DNA from 2 places in the Rhodococcus sp. no. 34 genome. Region 1 is predicted to be linked to the other one. Evidence: riboswitches for the same ligand, from Rfam matches in the RefSeq annotation. Region 1 holds a riboswitch; the other holds the start of a gene.
What was found. A riboswitch is a leader RNA that binds a small molecule or an ion and turns the genes downstream of it on or off. The one in region 1 is predicted to bind cyclic di-AMP.

Region 1 (8,917 bases):
GACGTCGACTGCGTCGGCGCGAGAGGTGAACGGGCCGATCGAATCGGCCGTGGGCGTGCGAACCACGGACAGTCTCGGAAACGCCTCGTCGGTGAGGGTGATCCACCATCCTCGCTTGGGAAACTTGGAGCGACGGTTGTACGGCGGCGCATGCGCGCTCAGCAGTCGTAGTTCACGCACCCCGGCTTCGAGAGCGTGCGCGCACTCGACATGGTCCACGCGGGTGGCCAGCGCGACCATTTCCTTCATCCGGCCGCGGGTCTCCGAACCGGTGAAGTAGTTGCGGACGCGGCGTCGAAGGTCGGTAGCAGTTCCTATGTAGAGGGCTTCGTCGGAAGGACCGCGGAAAAGGTAGACACCGGGGCTTCGCGGCAGGTTTGCGGCGAAGGACCGTTTAGCCCGTTGATGCGAGGAAATGTTGGGCAGGTAGTCGACTAGTTCGCTGTAACTGTGGACACCCTGGTTTCCGACCCTGTCGATCAGTCCGTGGAGGACGTCGACGGTCGCACGCGCGTCGTCGAGAGCCCGGTGCGTCGGCTGGGTGGTCACTTGGAAGAGATGGGCGAGTGCGGAGAGCTTCACCGAAGGTGCTTCGTCGCGTGTGAGTACGCGCCGGGCGAGTTTGACGGTGCACAGGACGCGGAACGCAGGCCACGGGCGCGCGCTGCGTGACGCCGCTGCTTTGAGGAAACCGATGTCGAACGGCGCGTTGTGTGCCACCAGCACCGCGCCCTCGGCGAACTCGAGAAATGCAGGCAGGACACGTTCGATGGGAGGTGCGCCGATCAGCATGGCCGTGGTGATTCCGGTCAGTTCGACTATGTAGGGCGGAATCGACCGGCCGGGGTCGACGAGTGTTGCCATTTCGCCCAGTACCTCGCCGCCGCGGATCTTGACGGCGCCGATCTCGGTGATGGAGTCCTGGTCGGCGCTGCCCCCTGTGGTCTCGAGGTCGACGACGACAAATGTTGTCTCGCTCAGCGGTGTGTCCAGTTCGTCGAAGCTCAGTTGCCGCCCGACGTCGAACTTCTCCCCGTCGGAGAACGGGGGCGGAGACGGAAATTCTCGGGCCGAGGCGGGACTCACACCGCAGACAGTAGAAGTACCCCCCGACACGAATTCGAGAGTGCAGACACGGAATCCGACCCGCACGGACTTCCGTTGCGAAATCGGTGGATGAACGCCCGACAAAAGTAGGAGAGACGAGGATCACACTTGCGGTGGGAACTCGCGAATGTGGACGCGCGCCTACTTGTGAGTAGGGCGAGTCGAGGGGTCTTCGGTGCGTCTGTCGACGGCTGAAACCGCGTCCGTGATCGGAACAGGTTCTAGTTTCAAGTAATCATCGTTGAACTGCATGGAAGATCGGATTGTCGGGTTTGGTGAGCCTTGGCAGTGGGTAGCGGGCGCGGGTTTGACGTCCAGGAGTGGGTCGCCGAACCGACCTGTTGTTATCTCCCCGTGACCCGCCGGGCGTATCGCGGGCGCGGCACCACGATTTCCGGCGAATCGGGCGCGATTGTCACGAAGCGGTCGACATCGTCGCGATCATTTCGTAACCTTCCTGAGACCTAACGAAGTCTTGCCGGACCAAACAGGACCGGCATCGTCAGGAACCGCCTAATCGGGATCTCCGCGAGGAACCCGAACCGGGAACCCAAGTTTCCACTGGGGTGAATCCCGCCTGGGGTGCAGCACGCAGGATCGCTGCAGACCACGCGGGTAGGGCTGATCTTCCCAGCCCGAACCCGTCAGCTAACTCGGTCGGCGGATGAATGGAAGAAATGGAGCACCCCTTAAGTGGCGTCACAGAGTTTCAAGCGTTCAGCGCAGTTGGCAGTAGCCGGCGCGCTCGCAGTCGGAGCATTCGCTGCAACCGCTGCACCTGCCTCGGCAGACCCCATCACCATCCCCGGCGTCGGCACGTTCGAGGTTCCGGGCGTTTCTATTCCTCAGTTGCCGGTCATTCCGGGCATCACCGACATCGCACCGGCTGCACCGGCCGCTCCCATCTCCAGTGTTGGTGAGCAGGCAGTTCGCGCCGCAGAGAGCAAGCTGGGCTCCCCGTACGTGTACGGCGCAGCCGGCCCGGACGCATTCGACTGCTCCGGTCTCGTTCAGTGGGCATACAAGCAGGCCGGTCTCAACCTGCCTCGCACGAGCTACGACCAGGCTGCAGCCGGCGTTGCCGTCGCACAGTCCGATCTTCAGGTCGGCGACGTGATCTCCTTCTACGGCGGATCGCATTCGGGCATCTACGCCGGTAACGGCAATGTCATCCACGCGTCGACCGCTGGTCAGCCCGTGAAGCTCGCTCCGGTGTCCTCGATGCCGTACGACGGCGCTCGCCGTTACTGATTTCTGAACACGCTCGACGGCTGTCTCCGGTAGGCAGTCGGAACGATCCGCCGCTGTGATGCGGCGGAGCTCGGGGGAGCTCCGGATCTTCGAATGTGGGCCTCGAATCTTCGATTCGGGGCCCACATTTTCGTTTCGCGACAATTCGCCCGGTACTTCACCCCGACACGCCTACCGGCGAGTAGACACAAACGTATGCCGTTCCGTAACCTTATCGAGACATTGCGCGGCCGAGACAGGTACTGTGGATAGTTGACAGCCAGCTAACAGATCGTCGACCGGTCCCGGTCGACGTCGCTTCACCGAGACGGAGAGTTGCATTCCGTGGTTTCATCGAAAAACAACAGTCGAGTACGGGTCGCATTGACAGTGGGAGTGCTGGCGTTCGGACTCGTTGCAGGGCCTTCGATGCAGGCCGGTGCCGACCCCGTCATCACCAACCCCACCGAGGCGCTCGACAAGCTCGGTGAACTCTCCCGGGTTTCCGAGCAGACCAACGAAGCGCTGCACAACGCGCAGATCGACCTCGACGCGAAGCTGGCAGTCGCGAATGATGCGGACGTGCGATCGGCAGCCGATCAGGGTCTTCTCGACGCGGCTTCGGCGCGCGTCGCCGAGTTCGCTCCGGCGGTAAACCGTATTGCCACAGCGAATTACCAGGGTGCGCGAACCAATCGCCTCTTTGCGTTGATGGTGAGCGACTCGCCGCAGCAGTTGCTCGACCAGATGTCTGCGCTCGACGTGATTTCCAACGACGCGGCAGTACAGGTCTCTCAGTTCAACCAAGCCACTGCCGATGCGCGTGCCGCCTCGGAAGCATCGAAGCGATCGGCCGAAGAAGCGCGAACCGCCGCCGATCAAGCCCGCGCGCTCAGTGACGATTTGCAGCGCAAGCAGAGTGAACTGCAGACGCAGATCGCCGACGTGACCAAAGCCTTCCAGAATCTCACCGACGACGAACGTAACCAACTGAGCGGTACGCCTTTCCCGCCGGACGTCGATCTCAGCAAAATTCTGGCTAACTTGACCCCTGGCTCGGGTGCTGCTGCTCTGCAGGCAGGCCTCACGCGGATCGGTGACCCGTACGTCTGGGGCGCGACCGGCCCGAACGAGTTCGACTGCTCAGGTCTGGTGGTATGGGCCTACAAGCAGATCGGAAAGACTCTGCCGCGATCGAGCCAAGCGCAGGCGCAGGGCGGTGTACCGGTGTCGAGGGACCAACTACAGCCCGGCGACGTCGTGACGTTCTACAGCGACAACTCGCATGTCGGCATCTACGCCGGCGACGGAAACATTCTGCATGCGTCGACGTTCGGCGTACCGGTGAAGGTCCAGTCGATGGCAGGCATGGAGTTCTCCACTGCGCGTCGTTACTGACGGCTTGCTGCGCCCGAGCGGCGTGTGGCCAGCCGCCGTGAAGCGTCGAGTCGAGTTCTCCTACACTCGGCACCGTGCCGACTGAACCGATGACGACGCCCGACGTCGGCGCAGATCGACCACGCCGTTGGGAGTATCCGGCCCTCGTGGCGCTCGGTGTAGCCGTGGTGCTCGTTCTGGGCCTGACGATCTTCCTGACGAACAGGTCCGATTCCGACGAAAACGCCGCCGCCGAACAGGACGCGGAACGCAGCGCTCAAGTCCAGAGCTTTCTCGATGCATGGGCCGCGGCTCAGATGTCCGACGATCCGTCGGGGCTGGCGAAGTTCGTCGACAGTTCTGCCGCACCCGGTGTGCTCGAGGCGGAAGTTCGACGAGCCACTGCAGCGGGAGCGCTCGAATTCTCCGATTGGGGATACGAGATTCCCAGCGGTGGCCTGACTCCGGCGCCGCGAACCGGTGCGCCGGGCGGAGACGTCGAAGTATGGAATGCGCAAGTTCTGTTGCGGTACGCCCTCGACGGCGTCGACGCATTGCCCACGCGCAAGGCAGTGTCCATGACGCTCGCGAAACGCGGCGATCAGTGGTCGGTTCTTGCGGACGGGTCGATCGTCGGACTGGACGGCGCCCGAACGGCGGGCGAATCCTGGAACGGCCCCTGGGACTTCGGCCCGCTTGCCGTCGCCGAGAATTCTGCGGGTAACGCGCTGGTGATCGGCCACCCGGGTCAGCAGGCGTTCGTCGACGCTTTGGCTGCCGATGTGGACTCAGCCATCGAGAACACGACGCAGTTGTGGGGGCCGTGGTGGTCCGAGCGCGCGGTGCTCATGGTGGCGGGGTCCGCTGAGGAATTCACCGCACTGGTCGGCTCCCATCACGACGGCGCTTCGATTGCCGCAGTGTCGGTCGCGGATGCGACGGCGGACGGGTCTTCCGACGTGAGCGGCCAGCGGGTGGTCTTCTCGCCTGCCGCGGCTTCGAGGTTGACCGACATCACCAGGCGAACGGTGTTGCGCCACGAACTGATGCACATAGCCGCCCGATCGAAAACCCGTGACGGGTCGCCGATGTGGGTATTGGAAGGGTTTGCCGAATACGCGGGAAACCGTGGATCCTCGCGGGCCTGGGGTGAGATCGCGCCGACTCTGGCAGCAGCGGTACGCTCCGGCGATACTCCGACCGAGTTTCCGGACGACACGCAGTTCAGCGGTGTACCGGTCGTGAGTTCACTGGCGTACGAATCGGCGTGGTCGATCAACGCGTATATCGCCGATCGATTCGGAGAAGCAAAGCTGACCGACCTCTTTCGCGCTCTCGCCTCCGGAAAGATGACGGCCGAAGACCTCGATTCGCGGATCCGAGCGGTCGTTGGCGTCGGAACCGAGGAACTGCGAGCCGGATGGGTCGACTGGACCAACAGCCATCTGGGCTGAGCGGTTCGCGGCTGGGTCGATTGCAGCGGCGAGGTGCCCTTCGCACGTTTGAAGCACCGAGTGCCCTACGGTGGACGGATGCGCCGGACCCTCTTGGTGACCAACGATTTTCCTCCTCGCCCCGGAGGTATCCAGTCCTATCTCCACACGTTCGCCGGGCATCTGCCGCCGGACAAGTTGGTGGTGTACGCACCGCGGTGGCGGGGCGACTCACACAAGAAGTTCGATGCGGCACAGCCTTTCGAGGTCGTTCGGCACCCGACGACGCTGATGCTGCCGTCGCCTTTTGTTGCTCGTCGAGCCGCGAAGTTGGTCAAGAAGCACGACTGCGAGTCGGTCTGGTTCGGTGCGGCAGCGCCGTTGGCGTTGTTGGCACCGGTTGTTCGACGCGCCGGAGCGAGCCGAGTGATCGCGAGTACTCACGGCCACGAGGTCGGATGGTCGATGATTCCCGGTGCGCGGCAGTCGTTGCGTGTGATCGGTGACCACACCGATGCGGTGACGTTCGTCAGCAAATACACCCGTGGGCGGTTCTCGGCGGCCTTCGGCCCGCAAGCGGCGCTCGAGCACCTTCCTTCCGGAGTGGACACGTCAGTGTTCCACCCGGACTCGGTCGCCCGCGCGGAACTGCGTAAGCGATACGGGCTGGGCGAGCGGCCCACGATCCTGTGCCTGTCGCGGCTCGTGCCACGCAAGGGGCAGGACATGCTCATCAAGGCGCTGCCGACCGTACGCAAGAGCATTGACGGGGCGGTACTGGTGATCGTCGGAGGTGGGCCGTACGAGGACTATCTCCGCCAATTGGCGCGTAAGACCGGGATGGACGATCACGTCGTCTTCACGGGCACGGTGCCCGCCGCAGAGTTGGCGGCGCACCACACGATCGCCGACGTGTTCGCCATGCCGTGCCGTACCCGAGGCGCCGGATTGGACGTCGAAGGACTGGGAATCGTCTACCTCGAGGCCTCGGCTACCGGTGTGCCGGTCATCGCCGGGCGCAGTGGTGGCGCTCCGGAAACGGTGCAGCAGAACAAGACCGGGCTCGTGGTCGACGGCACCTCGGTTCGCGACGTCGCCGAATCCGTGATCGAGGTGCTGTCCGATCGTGATCGCGCGGCCGCGATGGGAGCAGCCGGCCGGGCATGGGTTGCCGAAGACTGGAAGTGGGACACGCTCGCTTCGAAACTGCGTAATCTCCTCGGCTGAGCAGCCGGGACTCGAACGCGAACGGCCCGCACCGAATTCGGTGCGGGCCGTTCGTGTCGGCACGTTCGTGTCGGCAGAGGACTGATCGGCGAAAGACTACTTGGCGTAGATCTTTTCGATGTCGGCGGCAAAGCTCTCGTGCACGACGTTGCGCTTGAGCTTCATCGTGGGCGTGAGTTCGCCTGTGTCCTCGGAGAAGTCGACCGGAAGAATGCGGAACTTCTTGATCGCCTCGGCGTGTGAGACGAGCTTGTTGGCCTCGTCGATGGCGTCCTGGATTTCGCCGACCAGTTCGCCGTCCGAAACCAGGTCGGCCGCTGTGGTTCCTGCGGCCTTGTTGTTGCGCTCGTTCCAGGCGGGAAGAGCTTCGGCGTCGATGGTGATGAGGGCGCCGATGAAAGGCTTCTGGTCGCCGACCACGATGGCCTGGCTGATCAGCGGGTGCGCGCGAAGGGAATCTTCGAGCTGAGCGGGGGAGACGTTCTTGCCGCCTGCCGTGACGATGATTTCCTTCTTGCGGCCGGTGATGGTGATGTAGCCGTCCTTGTCGACGGTGCCGAGGTCGCCGGTGTGGAACCAGCCGTTCTCGATCGACTCGGCGGTGGCCTTCTCGTTGCGCCAGTAGCCGGTGAAGACCACCGGTCCCGAGAGGAGGATTTCGCCGTCTTCTGCGATACGAACGGAGTTGCCGGCCAACGGCTTTCCGACAGAACCGACCTTCTGTGCGCCGATGGTGTTGACGGCGAAGGCCGCGGTGGTTTCGGTCAGTCCGTAGCCCTCGTAGATCGTGACGCCGATACCGCGGAAGAAGTGGCCGAGTCGAGCGCCCAGAGGTGCACCACCGGAAATGGCCAGCTGGCACTGCCCGCCGAGCGCTGCGCGCAGCTTCGAGTACACGAGCTTGTCGAAGAGAGCGTGCTTGGCCTTGAGAACGATGCCGGCGCCGCCCTTGTCCTGCGCCTCGCTCCACGCGACGGCGGTGTCTGCGGCCGCGTCGAAGATCTTTCCCTTGCCGTCGCCGTGCGCCTTGGCGCGTGCGCTGTTGTAGACCTTCTCGAACACGCGCGGCACCGAGAGGATGAAGTCGGGCTTGAACTCGCCGAACGTCGGAACGAGGTTCGGGATGTCACTCGTGTGCCCCAGCGCTGCACCGGCGTCGAACGACGCGATGCTGACTGCGCGAGCGAGAACGTGCGCGAGCGGCAAGAACATCAGCGTGCGGACGCCAGGAGTCTTGAGCAGCGTGCCGAGGTTGGAGTCGAGGATGCCCTTCGACTCGGCAATCAGGTTGGAGTGCGTCAGCTGGCAGCCCTTGGGTCGGCCCGTGGTGCCCGACGTGTAGATCAGGGTCGCGGGATCGGATGCCTTCAGTGCCGCGACGCGGGCGTGGACGTCCTCGTCGGAGATGTCGGCGCCCAGTGCGGTCAATTCCTCGACGACACCCTTACCGCCCGCCGCGGCATCGATCTGGTAGACCGTGCGCAGCGCGGGGGCGGCTGCAGCGACGTCCTTCACGGTCGCGGCGTGAGTGTCGTTCTCGACGATGAGGTCGATTGCTTCGGAGTCCTCGAGAATCCAACGAACCTGCTCGGCTGCGGAGGTTTCGTAGATCGGAACCGTCACGCCACCGGCTGCCCAGATGGCGTAGTCGACGAGCGGCCATTCGAAACGCGTCGCCGACATGAGGCCGACGCGGTCGCCCTGCTCGACTCCGATCGCGATGAGGCCCTTGGCGACGGCAGTCACCTGAGCGGCGAAATCGCCTGCAGTGACATCGACCCATGCATTTCCGACTTTGCGCTTGTAGACAACCGCCGCCGGCTTCGTCTTCGCGAAGGCGAAGACCGAGTCGACCGCGGAGGCATCCTCGGGAATGGTGAACGTCTGGGGTGCGCTGAACTCAGGCACGAAATACCTCCGACACTGCGAAATACTGACGAGTAGGGTTTTCGTCTCCTACTGTAGTCGCATGTCCGACGCAGTTGTGGCCAGGCTTACAGTCTGTCCGGTATGTAGTGTTGCGACACCCCTCGACGCTTCGCGGACGCGATATGTGAAGCTACTTCGGTGAGCAGCATTCAGGTCGCAGACCAGACTTTCATCGCCGCCCCGCCCGAGCGGGTCGCCGAACTGTTGTCCTCGCGCGCGCAGTGGCGTCGCTGGTTCAGTGATCTCGAGCTCGAAGTCCGGGAAGATCGCGGTCCCGCAGGATTCCGTTGGGGAGTGTCCGGTCAGCTGGTCGGCACCATGGAGGTGTGGCTCGAACCGGTCATGGACGGGACGATCGCGCACTACTTCCTGCACTGTGAGCCGGTCGGCGTATCGCCGTCCGATCTGGCGACCCTCGACCTCGCCGGGATGAACCGCAAGCGTCGGGTCGATGGCAAGGTCATGTCGTTCCAGCTCAAGCGCGAACTCGAAGCGGGACGTGCCGCCGGAGTAGCACCGGACTGATAATCGAAGCACTGCACGTTGTGCAGGTTCTGGACTTTTGACGAAGGAAGGTAGCGCAGTCGTATGGCCGAGAAGACCAAGGGGTTGAT
Region 2 (8,917 bases), on a different contig from region 1:
TTCACGCAATCGCGTCGGAGATTCCGACCACGCGCGCAGCGTCGCCTCGCGGAGTGCGTCCGTACCGAACGGATCTTCTACTCGGTGGATACCGAATCCTCAACTGCAACAGCGCTCGACGGGCGAGCGGGCACCGCAATCAGCTCGACGGCTCCGTCGTCGAATGCGTCGAACTGCGGCGAGCCCGCACCGAGCGGCAGGCTGGTGTCCGAGTGCGCGCCACAACCGTAGGACACGCTGACCACACGGCCGTCTGCGGAGAGTTCGTTTCCGCACACACCGAACGCTGCGTGCAGCGAACCGGCGAGTGGAAGGAAGAATCCACACAGTCCACACGTCGACGGCGCTGCCTTCGCCATCTCCGACTCCGGGCCGAAGTCACCGTCGAACCAACGCTGCGCGGCATCGAGTCGGCCCTCGAGGCTCATGACCTGTTTGCGGCCGAGCCCGATTTCGAGAGCTACCTCGTCGACTTCCGGGTCACCGGTGGCGACGTAGCCGGGAACGAGGCGAGGATCCTCGGCCGGCGGGGCGAGTAGGTCACCGACGGACAGGTCGCCGGGACGAATCCGCTGATCCCATGGCAGCCATTCCGGCGCAACCAACGCGTCGGGACCCGGCAGCAGCGCCAACTCACTGACAGTTGCGCGGGTGTCCTCCGGTCCGGCAGCGACGACAACCGCCCACTGCCAACCGCGGTATCCCGGAATGTCTGCTGCAAATCGATGGGTGGCGGCAAATTCGTCCTCCGACGTCACGCCGAGGTATGCCCCCACACCGCCTTCATGCAGGTCGACGACTGCCTTTCGGGCAAGCTCGACCGCATCGGCCAGTACTGGGCGCGGCACTGCACGCTCTGGAGAAGTAGCAACACTCACTCCTCCAGTTTGCCGCACCACCGCAAGTCCGCAACGCACTGGGCTGCCATGCTGGGCAGATGAGTAGGTCACACGCCAATTCCGTGCGCACTTTTGCAGTGGTCGCCGTGATCGCGTCGGCCTTGGCGGGGTGCTCCGATTCCCCCGGCGCTCCCGACAACCTCACGTCCGAAACCGGCTCCGTCGAGATCGTTCGAGTGTCCGCGCACGATCCCGACGCGTTCACGCAGGGCCTCGAGATCGACGGAAACCGGTTGTACGAAAGCACCGGACGCGTCGGGCAGTCCTGGGTGCGCTCGAGCGAGATCTCCGACGAGCAGTCCCCCGCTTCGGGACCGGAAGTTGCGCGTGCCGATCTCGACCCGCCGTTGTTCGGTGAGGGCATCACGGTCGCCGGAGACACACTGTGGCAACTCACCTGGAAAGACGGCGTCGCCATCGCCCGTGACAAGGACACCTTGACCGAACGTGGGCGGTTCCCACTCGACACCGAGGGATGGGGAATCTGCTCGCTCGGGGATCGGCTGGTCTCCAGCGACGGTTCGGCCACGTTGACCTTTCGCGATCCCGAAACCTTTGCGCCGATCTCGACAGTCGACGTCACCAGATCTTCGGAGTCCGTCGGCAAGCTGAACGAATTGGAATGCGCCGAAGACGGCTCCGTCTACGCCAATGTCTGGACCACCGACACCGTCGTCCGAATCGACCCGTCGGACGGCACCGTCACGAACGTGTACGACGCATCGGCGCTACGCGAAGAACTCGTCACGGATGGATCGACCAGCACCGTCGACGTTCTCAACGGCATCGCGCAGATTCCCGGTACCGATCGATTCCTGCTCACCGGCAAGTATTGGCCGCAGATGTTCGAAGTCCGTTTTGTTAACTGAGTCCGACATGACACAGGACTCGCAGGGGTGTGCGTGGTAGCCGCGCCGACACTAGGACAGAATTGAGTGGTGACCGGACCGCGCGAACCCTACGACCCCGAAACTCGGCGAATCCACGACGAGCCGGAGGGGCAACAGGTGCACCCCGGTTACGACAATTACCCACCCGCGGCCCGCCCGGACAACTACCCGCCTTCGGCTCGCCCCGCTGCGCGTCGCACGCCTTTGCCGCCGCTGCACCCGATCCCCGAATCACGGGGAGACTCGGATTCCGCGTCCGGTTCGAAGGCACCGGGTGCGGACGCCCCCAAGGCTCCCCCGATGCCTCGCAAGCTCACCGTCACCCGCGTCGCAGCGATGCGCAGCCGCGAACTGACGAACAAGGGCATCGCGACCTTCCAGCGCGCAGCGAAGGCCGACGGCGCGGACAAGTCCGGTCTGACCGCTCTCACCTACGCGGTGATGACGAACAACGCCACCGACGCCGCGATCTCCGTCGCTCTGGCCAACACGCTGTTCTTCTCGGCGGCGACGGGTGAGGACAAGACCAAGGTCGCGCTCTATCTCCTGATCACGATCGCACCGTTCGCGGTCATCGCACCGCTCATCGGTCCGATGCTCGACCGGTTGCAGCGCGGCCGCCGCATCGCACTCGCGTCGTCGTTCGGAATCCGGACGCTCCTCGCGGTGATCCTGGTCTTCAACTTCGACAGTTGGATCCTCTATCCGGCCGCGCTCGGCATGATGGTGCTCAGTAAATCGTTCTCGGTACTCAAGAGTGCGGTGACACCACGCGTCCTACCACCGGAAATAGACCTGGTGCGCGTCAATTCGCGTCTGACGGTCTTCGGGTTGATCGGTGGAACGATCGGGGCCGGCGCCGTCGCGGGTGCGCTCGCGCTCGCTTTCGGTTCCACCGGAGCCTTGTGGTTCGCCGTCGCCGTCACCGTGTTCGGCGCATATCTGAGCATGCGAATCCCGTCGTGGGTCGAAGTCACCGAGGGTGAGGTTCCCGCGACAATCACCTACCACCCGGACGAAGCGCATCACGCCGGCAGCGCCCCACCGCAGCCGGATGCCAAACCTGCCAAGGTCCGTCAGCCTCTCGGACGCGCCGTGATCATCGGACTCTGGGGCAACGGCACCATTCGCGTGCTCACCGGCTTCCTGACGCTCTACATCGCGTTCGTCGCCAAATCACGCACCGATCACGAGCCGCTCCAGCAGGCCATGATGCTCGGCCTGGTCGGCGCAGCAGCCGGTCTGGGTAACTTCGCCGGAAATGCCACGGGTGCGCGCCTCAAGCTCGGCCGGCCTGCCTTGATCGTGCTCCGGTGTACTGCGTCGGTGTGGATCATCGCGGTGATCGCAGCTCTGACGGACAACCTCATGACGGCCGCGCTTGCCACGCTCATCGCATCGGCCGCCAGCGCGCTCGCCAAGGTCTCACTCGACGCGTCACTCCAGCACGACCTGCCCGAGGAATCGATCGCGTCCGGATTCGGTAGATCCGAGACGGTTCTGCAGCTGAGCTGGGTACTCGGCGGCGCATTGGGGGTTCTGCTTCCGACCGAATACTGGATCGGGTTCACTGTTGTATCGGTGTTCCTGACGATCGGGCTTCTGCAGACCTTCCTGAGCTACCGAGGAAGCAGCCTCCTGCCCGGCCTCGGCGGGAAGCGACCCGATCTGGCCGAACAAGAAGTGACCGAAGTGATTTACACCGGTAAATCCAACCGAGGACAAGGAAGTACTCCGCAGTGATGATGCGCTCGAGAACAAAGAAGATCGTGGCAGCGATCAGTGTCCTGATGGTGGTGGCACTGGTTGCTTACGTCTCCGTTCTTTTCGTGATCATCAAGAACATCAACGACGACCCCGACAAGCTGCCGGTCATCACTGCATACGCACACGGCAAGACGATCGAGACGAACCCTGCCGGTTTCTGCACCATCGATCTGTCCCAGTGCGCCCAGGTGGGCGACATCTACGCACTCGACGTTCCCGCGGGCTACCCGCTGCAGCTGTCGTTGTCGACGGACGTCTCGGATGCGCAGTGGGCACTGCTCGCCGTCTACGAGGATGCCGACGGCAACCAGACCGGTGAGCCCCGAGTCTTCGAGCCCGGCGAGGCCCTGGCAGTGACGGTCGAGTCTTCGAGCGATCCCGTCAAGCAACTCGTCGGCGTCGAAATCCACCTCGCCGTCGGTGAGGGAAGCGAACAGGGACTGCTGATCTGGTCGATCAAGACCGCTTGATCCCCGGAACGTCGAAAATGCCCTGCACACCGATTGGTGTGCAGGGCATTTTGTTTCGAAGCCGTGTATGGCAGCTCGTATCGAGCGATCAGGTGTCGAGCTCGCGAGCGACGGCCCGGACGACCTCGGAGATCCGCTGAGCGGTCTTGCGGTCCGGGTACTTGCCGTTGCGCAGATCCGGCTGGACCTTCGCCTCGAGCAACGTGATCATGTCCTCGACCATGCCGTGCAACTGATCAGGGGTGTGCTTACGCTCGACGGGCTCACGACGCGTCGCCGTCGCGCCGCGCAACGACGGCGCCGGCTCGAGTACCTTCAGGCTCAGTGCCTGCGGACCGCGGCGGCCCGCAGCCATTCCGAACTCGACGCGCTGGCCGGCCTTCAAGCCTTCGACGCCCTCGGGGAGAGCGGAAGCACGGACGTAGACGTCCTCGCCCTCTTCCTGCGACAGAAAGCCGAAACCCTTTTCGACGTCGTACCACTTCACCTTGCCGGTCGGCACCGCGTTCACCTGCTCATCACTCGACTGGGGCGTCTGCCCCAATGTGCTCGGGAGGCTCTCGGAAGAGCCTCATGGCCTTGCTCGCATCGCTTCCGGTGGAAGAATGCAAAAGAACGCGCCCCACACTTGCTTCAGCGGGGCGCGCAGTCTGTTAACAGTCTACCTGTGACGAACCCGGGTCGGCACCCAGGTTTACAGGCACTATCCTCGTAGGTGTGGACCCTCAACCGAACCCGCGCACTTCCGGCACCGGAAACGGTCTGTTCCGTACGGCGATGGCACTGTTCGTCGTCGGATTCCTGGCGATCGTGGCCATCTTCGCAGTCCATATCTTCAGCGACACCCCACCCGGCCTGGCGTTGTACCTGGTAGCACTCGCGTGCCCGATCGGCTTCCTTCTGGCCATCGTCTACACGCTCAGATCCGGTCGACGCGTGCGCTGATCACTCCCGCCTCCAACCGAAAGGTCACTGACCATGAGAATCCTCCTGAACGTGATCTGGCTGGTCTTCGGCGGCTTCTGGCTGGCGTTGGGTTACTTCGCCGCAGGCATCATCTGCTGCATCCTCATCATCACGATTCCCTTCGGAATCGCGGCATTCCGCATCGGCATCTACGCACTGTGGCCGTTCGGTAAGACCGTCGTCGACAAGCCGACCGCTGGTGTCGGTTCGATGATCGGCAATGTCATCTGGGTGATCATCGCCGGTATCTGGTTGGCGATCGGACACATCGTCACCGCCGTCGCGATGGCGATCACGATCATCGGAATTCCGCTCGCGGTCGCGAACCTGAAGATGATTCCGATCTCGCTGATGCCGCTCGGCAAGGAGATCGTCGACGTGGACCGGGTGAATTACGCATAGTCGTGGACCGCGTCGATTACGCATAGCGGGCCCGTGGACCGAAGAACCCGACCACAGCAGTTGCTGTGGTCGGGTTCTCTGGTATCAGGTCGTATCAGCGGCCGAGGCTACCGAGTCCGGGGAGGTTACCGAGCGAACCGGTTCCCGTTCCCGGGTTGCCCGGATCGACGGGGCCGACCGGCCCCTCGGAGACCACGATGGTCACGCTCGAAGCACGCGAAAGCACGCTCTTCGCAGTGATCTCGACGGTGACGCTGCCGACAGCGGTGGGGGTACCCGAGATGGTGCCGTCCTGTGCGAGGGACAGTCCGCCGGGCAGAGTGCCACTGGTGAGTGCAAACGTTGCGCGCGCATCGGCGGCAGTGAGCTTCTGCGAATACGCCTTACCTACCTGAGCGGCAGGCAATTCGACGGTGGCGGGTAGCGGGTACGCAGCAACGACTGTCACCTTGCCCCCGTTGGTCGTCGACGCGATGGCGCCGGTCGAGGTGTCGAGCGCGAGGTTTTTGACCTTCTCCAGTGCCGGAACCTTGGTATCGGTCAGAGCGGTGGTGGCGCGGGTCGTCAGATCGACCGACCACAGGTGTCCGTTCATGACGTCCGCGACATATGCAATGCCTGCCGCAGCGTCGACGACCACGCCGTTGGGAATCGCGGTCGGAGACAGCGTGGTCTTCGACAGAACCGCGCCGGCCGGGGTGATCGCCCACAGGTTGGTTGCCCGGGTGTCGGTCATGTAGATGTTGCCGGTGTTCGTGTCGACATCGACGTCGACCGGGTAGAGGTTGTCGGCACGCACGATCGACTTGAGTGCTCCGCCCTTGCGTACGTCCGCCTGCCACAGCGTGCGGCCATAATTCTCGTCGAAGAAGTTGGTGTCCGCGATGTAGAGGAAGCCGCGGACACTGTCGAAGGCGAGCTTGGTCGGCGTTGCCGACTTGTCGACCAGAATGCTCGACACGGCGTCGGCGGCGTTGGGGTCGACGACTCGGATGTTGCCGGACTTGTAGTCCGAGAAGTACGCGCGGTGTGTTGTGGGATCGACGACGACATCGTTGATCTGCGGACGCGAGCCGTCGGGGTTCTTCTCGCTCAGCGTGACCGTCTTTTCGACCTTGCCGGTCTTCGTGTCGACAATCGAGATCGCGCCGCCGTAGGAGGAGGACACGTATGCGCGTCCGAGGCCCGAGTCGACGGCAAGTGCCGACGGGTAACCGACGACGCCGTCGATGGTGCCGACAGACTTGCCGGTGTTCGTGTCGACGACGGACAACGAGCTGGTCGGTCCGCCGTACTGCGTGATGTATCCGCGGTGGGTTGCCGAGTCGACGACGATGTCGCCGGGCTGGGTTGCGGTATAGCTTCCGACAACACCGTGTGTCGGATCCTCGGGTGAGGCGTGTGCAGCGGGAGCAGTGACGGCCAGGCCGACAGCAGCAGCGGCGACGGCGAGTGACGCGGTGACCGCACGCCGACGGTATTGCAGTTTCATGAGGGGTGCCCTACTTCTTTGGAAGACTCTGCGAAACCTGCCCAATCGAGGCAAGTCAGGCAAACCTAACCTAAGTTTCAATCTCGATGTTGAGACACGGGCCACACCCTGGGCGCGGATCGACACACCTCTCAATCGCCCGAAATTCTATTTCCACATAACGTGTGACCTTGCTCACATTACGGATGGATAACGGAACGGACACAACCGGACATTCACTCAGTCACCCCCACCTACCTGGGAAGAGTCTCCTGCGCTTTGTGTGACGCGTTGTACGTCCTTCGCCACGCCGCGTTATCAAATGGTGACACGAGCGACTCGAGCCGTTACCGTCGTTTTCGGCCGGGAAACTCGGCCACCTCCGGCCCGCCGCGCCAAGCCTTGTCCCGCGGGTACCGGACTTCCGACAGAGCATTCCAGGGACGAGGACGGGGGACCCAAAGTCCTCTGTGAGAACAGAAAAGTTCTCCAGTGGACACCGGTTCGATCGCAAGACCGAATCTTGGGGTGAAGCCAGACCCTTTCCAGCCAGGAAAGGCGAGGCCGGGCGACCTCTCAGCCCGAACCCGACAGCTGACCTCGCAGGCGCGTGTGGAGAGGATTTCGACCATCATGAGCGGACGCCATCGCAAGCCCACCACCACCGGCCGCACTGTCGCCAAGGTCGCCGTCACCGGCGCCATCATGGGCGTAGCAGGAATTGCAGCCACCGGAACCGCAAACGCTGCCCCCGACTCCGACTGGGATCGTCTCGCCCAGTGTGAGGCCGGCGGAAACTGGGCCATCAACACGGGCAACGGTTACCAGGGCGGACTGCAGTTCTCCCCCAGCACGTGGAACGCACACGGCGGCGGACAGTACGCAGCCACCGCAAACCAGGCCACTCGCGAGCAGCAGATCGTTGTTGCCGAGCGTGTTCTCGCAAACCAGGGTTGGGGCGCATGGCCGTCCTGCTCCTCCAGCCTCGGGCTGAGCAGCGGCGCCACCGAGCGTTCCGCTCCGGCCACCACGGCTCCTCAGGCAGCTCCGGCTCCGGCGCAGCAGGTCGCACAGACCGTTGCACACCCGGTCGCCGACGCCATCGATCAGGCAATCGCATTCGCCGAGGCCAACGGCATCCCGGTCGACCCGCAGATCCTCGCAGTCGCCGACACCGCGAAGTCGTTCCTCAAGTAACACCGGCAAGACTGTCCGCTCGGACGCTCGAACATCAAGAAGGCCCGCACCGATTCGGTGCGGGCCTTCTTCGTGTCGAGTTGTTATCGGTTGATGACGGTGTGCGGGTGTACGTAAGGAAGTGACTCCACCGGAACCGGAAAGGTGGTGTCCTCGCCGAAGGGTGAAAGTCCACCTGCGCGGGTCGATGACAATTCGGTCACTGCGTGATCTCCGTCTGCAGTTTCCGGCCATCCTGGATCTACATAGTGTTGCTTCGAATTGTTGGCCACGAAGTCATTTTGACAGGACGCCGTTACGCCGTACAGACCAGGTCTCTAATCTGATACCTGATGACCGAAACACGTGGCACCCCGGCGGGCAGTTCCGCAGCCGAAAGTCTGACCGATTGGCTCTCGGCGCGCAGTGACGCCGAGTTGACGGAGTTGCTGCGTCTGCGCCCCGATCTGGCCGTACCGCCGCCGAGCACGATGGTGGTTCTCAGCGGTCGGGCACAGCAACGCGCGTCGGTCAGCCGAGCCGCAGACGAACTCGACACCCTCGATTTCGGTCTTCTCGAATTGTTGGCGCTGGGCGGCGCCGAGGAAACTCCGATGACGCGGGCGGAGCTCAACAGTGCGATCGCCGAACGAGCGCTGACCGGCAAGGGCAAGGTCACCAAGAAGGCCGTCGACAAGTCTCTGTCGAAGATGCGCGCGTCCGCCCTCATCTGGGGTGTCGATCCCATCAGCGTCGTCCCGGCAGTCATCGGGATGATTCCGTGGCGTGTGGGGCGCGCCCTCGAACCTGCCGAGGCGATGACCGAGACCGAGATCTCGGCTGCGCTCAACGCTCTGGACACCCGCGAGCGGGATC

Region 2: another riboswitch for cyclic di-AMP. It lies ahead of ACYP01_RS02055 (transglycosylase family protein); the one in region 1 lies ahead of ACYP01_RS18700 (C40 family peptidase).

What each region holds. Positions count from the first base shown of each region.
Region 1 is NZ_BAAILK010000041.1:253,262-262,178, forward strand. Features, by position in the region: gene ACYP01_RS18695 (DEDD exonuclease domain-containing protein) at 1-1,086, opposite strand, end outside; cyclic di-AMP (ydaO/yuaA leader) riboswitch at 1,608-1,786, shown strand; gene ACYP01_RS18700 (C40 family peptidase) at 1,801-2,358, shown strand; gene ACYP01_RS18705 (C40 family peptidase) at 2,683-3,735, shown strand; gene ACYP01_RS18710 (peptidase MA family metallohydrolase) at 3,810-5,168, shown strand; gene ACYP01_RS18715 (glycosyltransferase family 4 protein) at 5,247-6,374, shown strand; gene ACYP01_RS18720 (AMP-dependent synthetase/ligase) at 6,471-8,282, opposite strand; gene ACYP01_RS18725 (SRPBCC family protein) at 8,442-8,828, shown strand; gene ACYP01_RS18730 (SRPBCC family protein) at 8,892-8,917, shown strand, end outside.
Region 2 is NZ_BAAILK010000012.1:247,484-256,400, forward strand. Features, by position in the region: gene ACYP01_RS02010 (sacsin N-terminal ATP-binding-like domain-containing protein) at 1-9, opposite strand, end outside; gene ACYP01_RS02015 (DUF3027 domain-containing protein) at 78-899, opposite strand; gene ACYP01_RS02020 (glutaminyl-peptide cyclotransferase) at 938-1,768, shown strand; gene ACYP01_RS02025 (MFS transporter) at 1,838-3,532, shown strand; gene ACYP01_RS02030 (DUF2771 domain-containing protein) at 3,532-4,026, shown strand; gene ACYP01_RS02035 (cold-shock protein) at 4,115-4,528, opposite strand; gene ACYP01_RS02040 (hypothetical protein) at 4,744-4,971, shown strand; gene ACYP01_RS02045 (YccF domain-containing protein) at 5,005-5,394, shown strand; gene ACYP01_RS02050 (YncE family protein) at 5,489-6,886, opposite strand; cyclic di-AMP (ydaO/yuaA leader) riboswitch at 7,281-7,490, shown strand; gene ACYP01_RS02055 (transglycosylase family protein) at 7,499-8,062, shown strand; gene ACYP01_RS02060 (hypothetical protein) at 8,146-8,334, opposite strand; gene ACYP01_RS02065 (helicase-associated domain-containing protein) at 8,395-8,917, shown strand, end outside.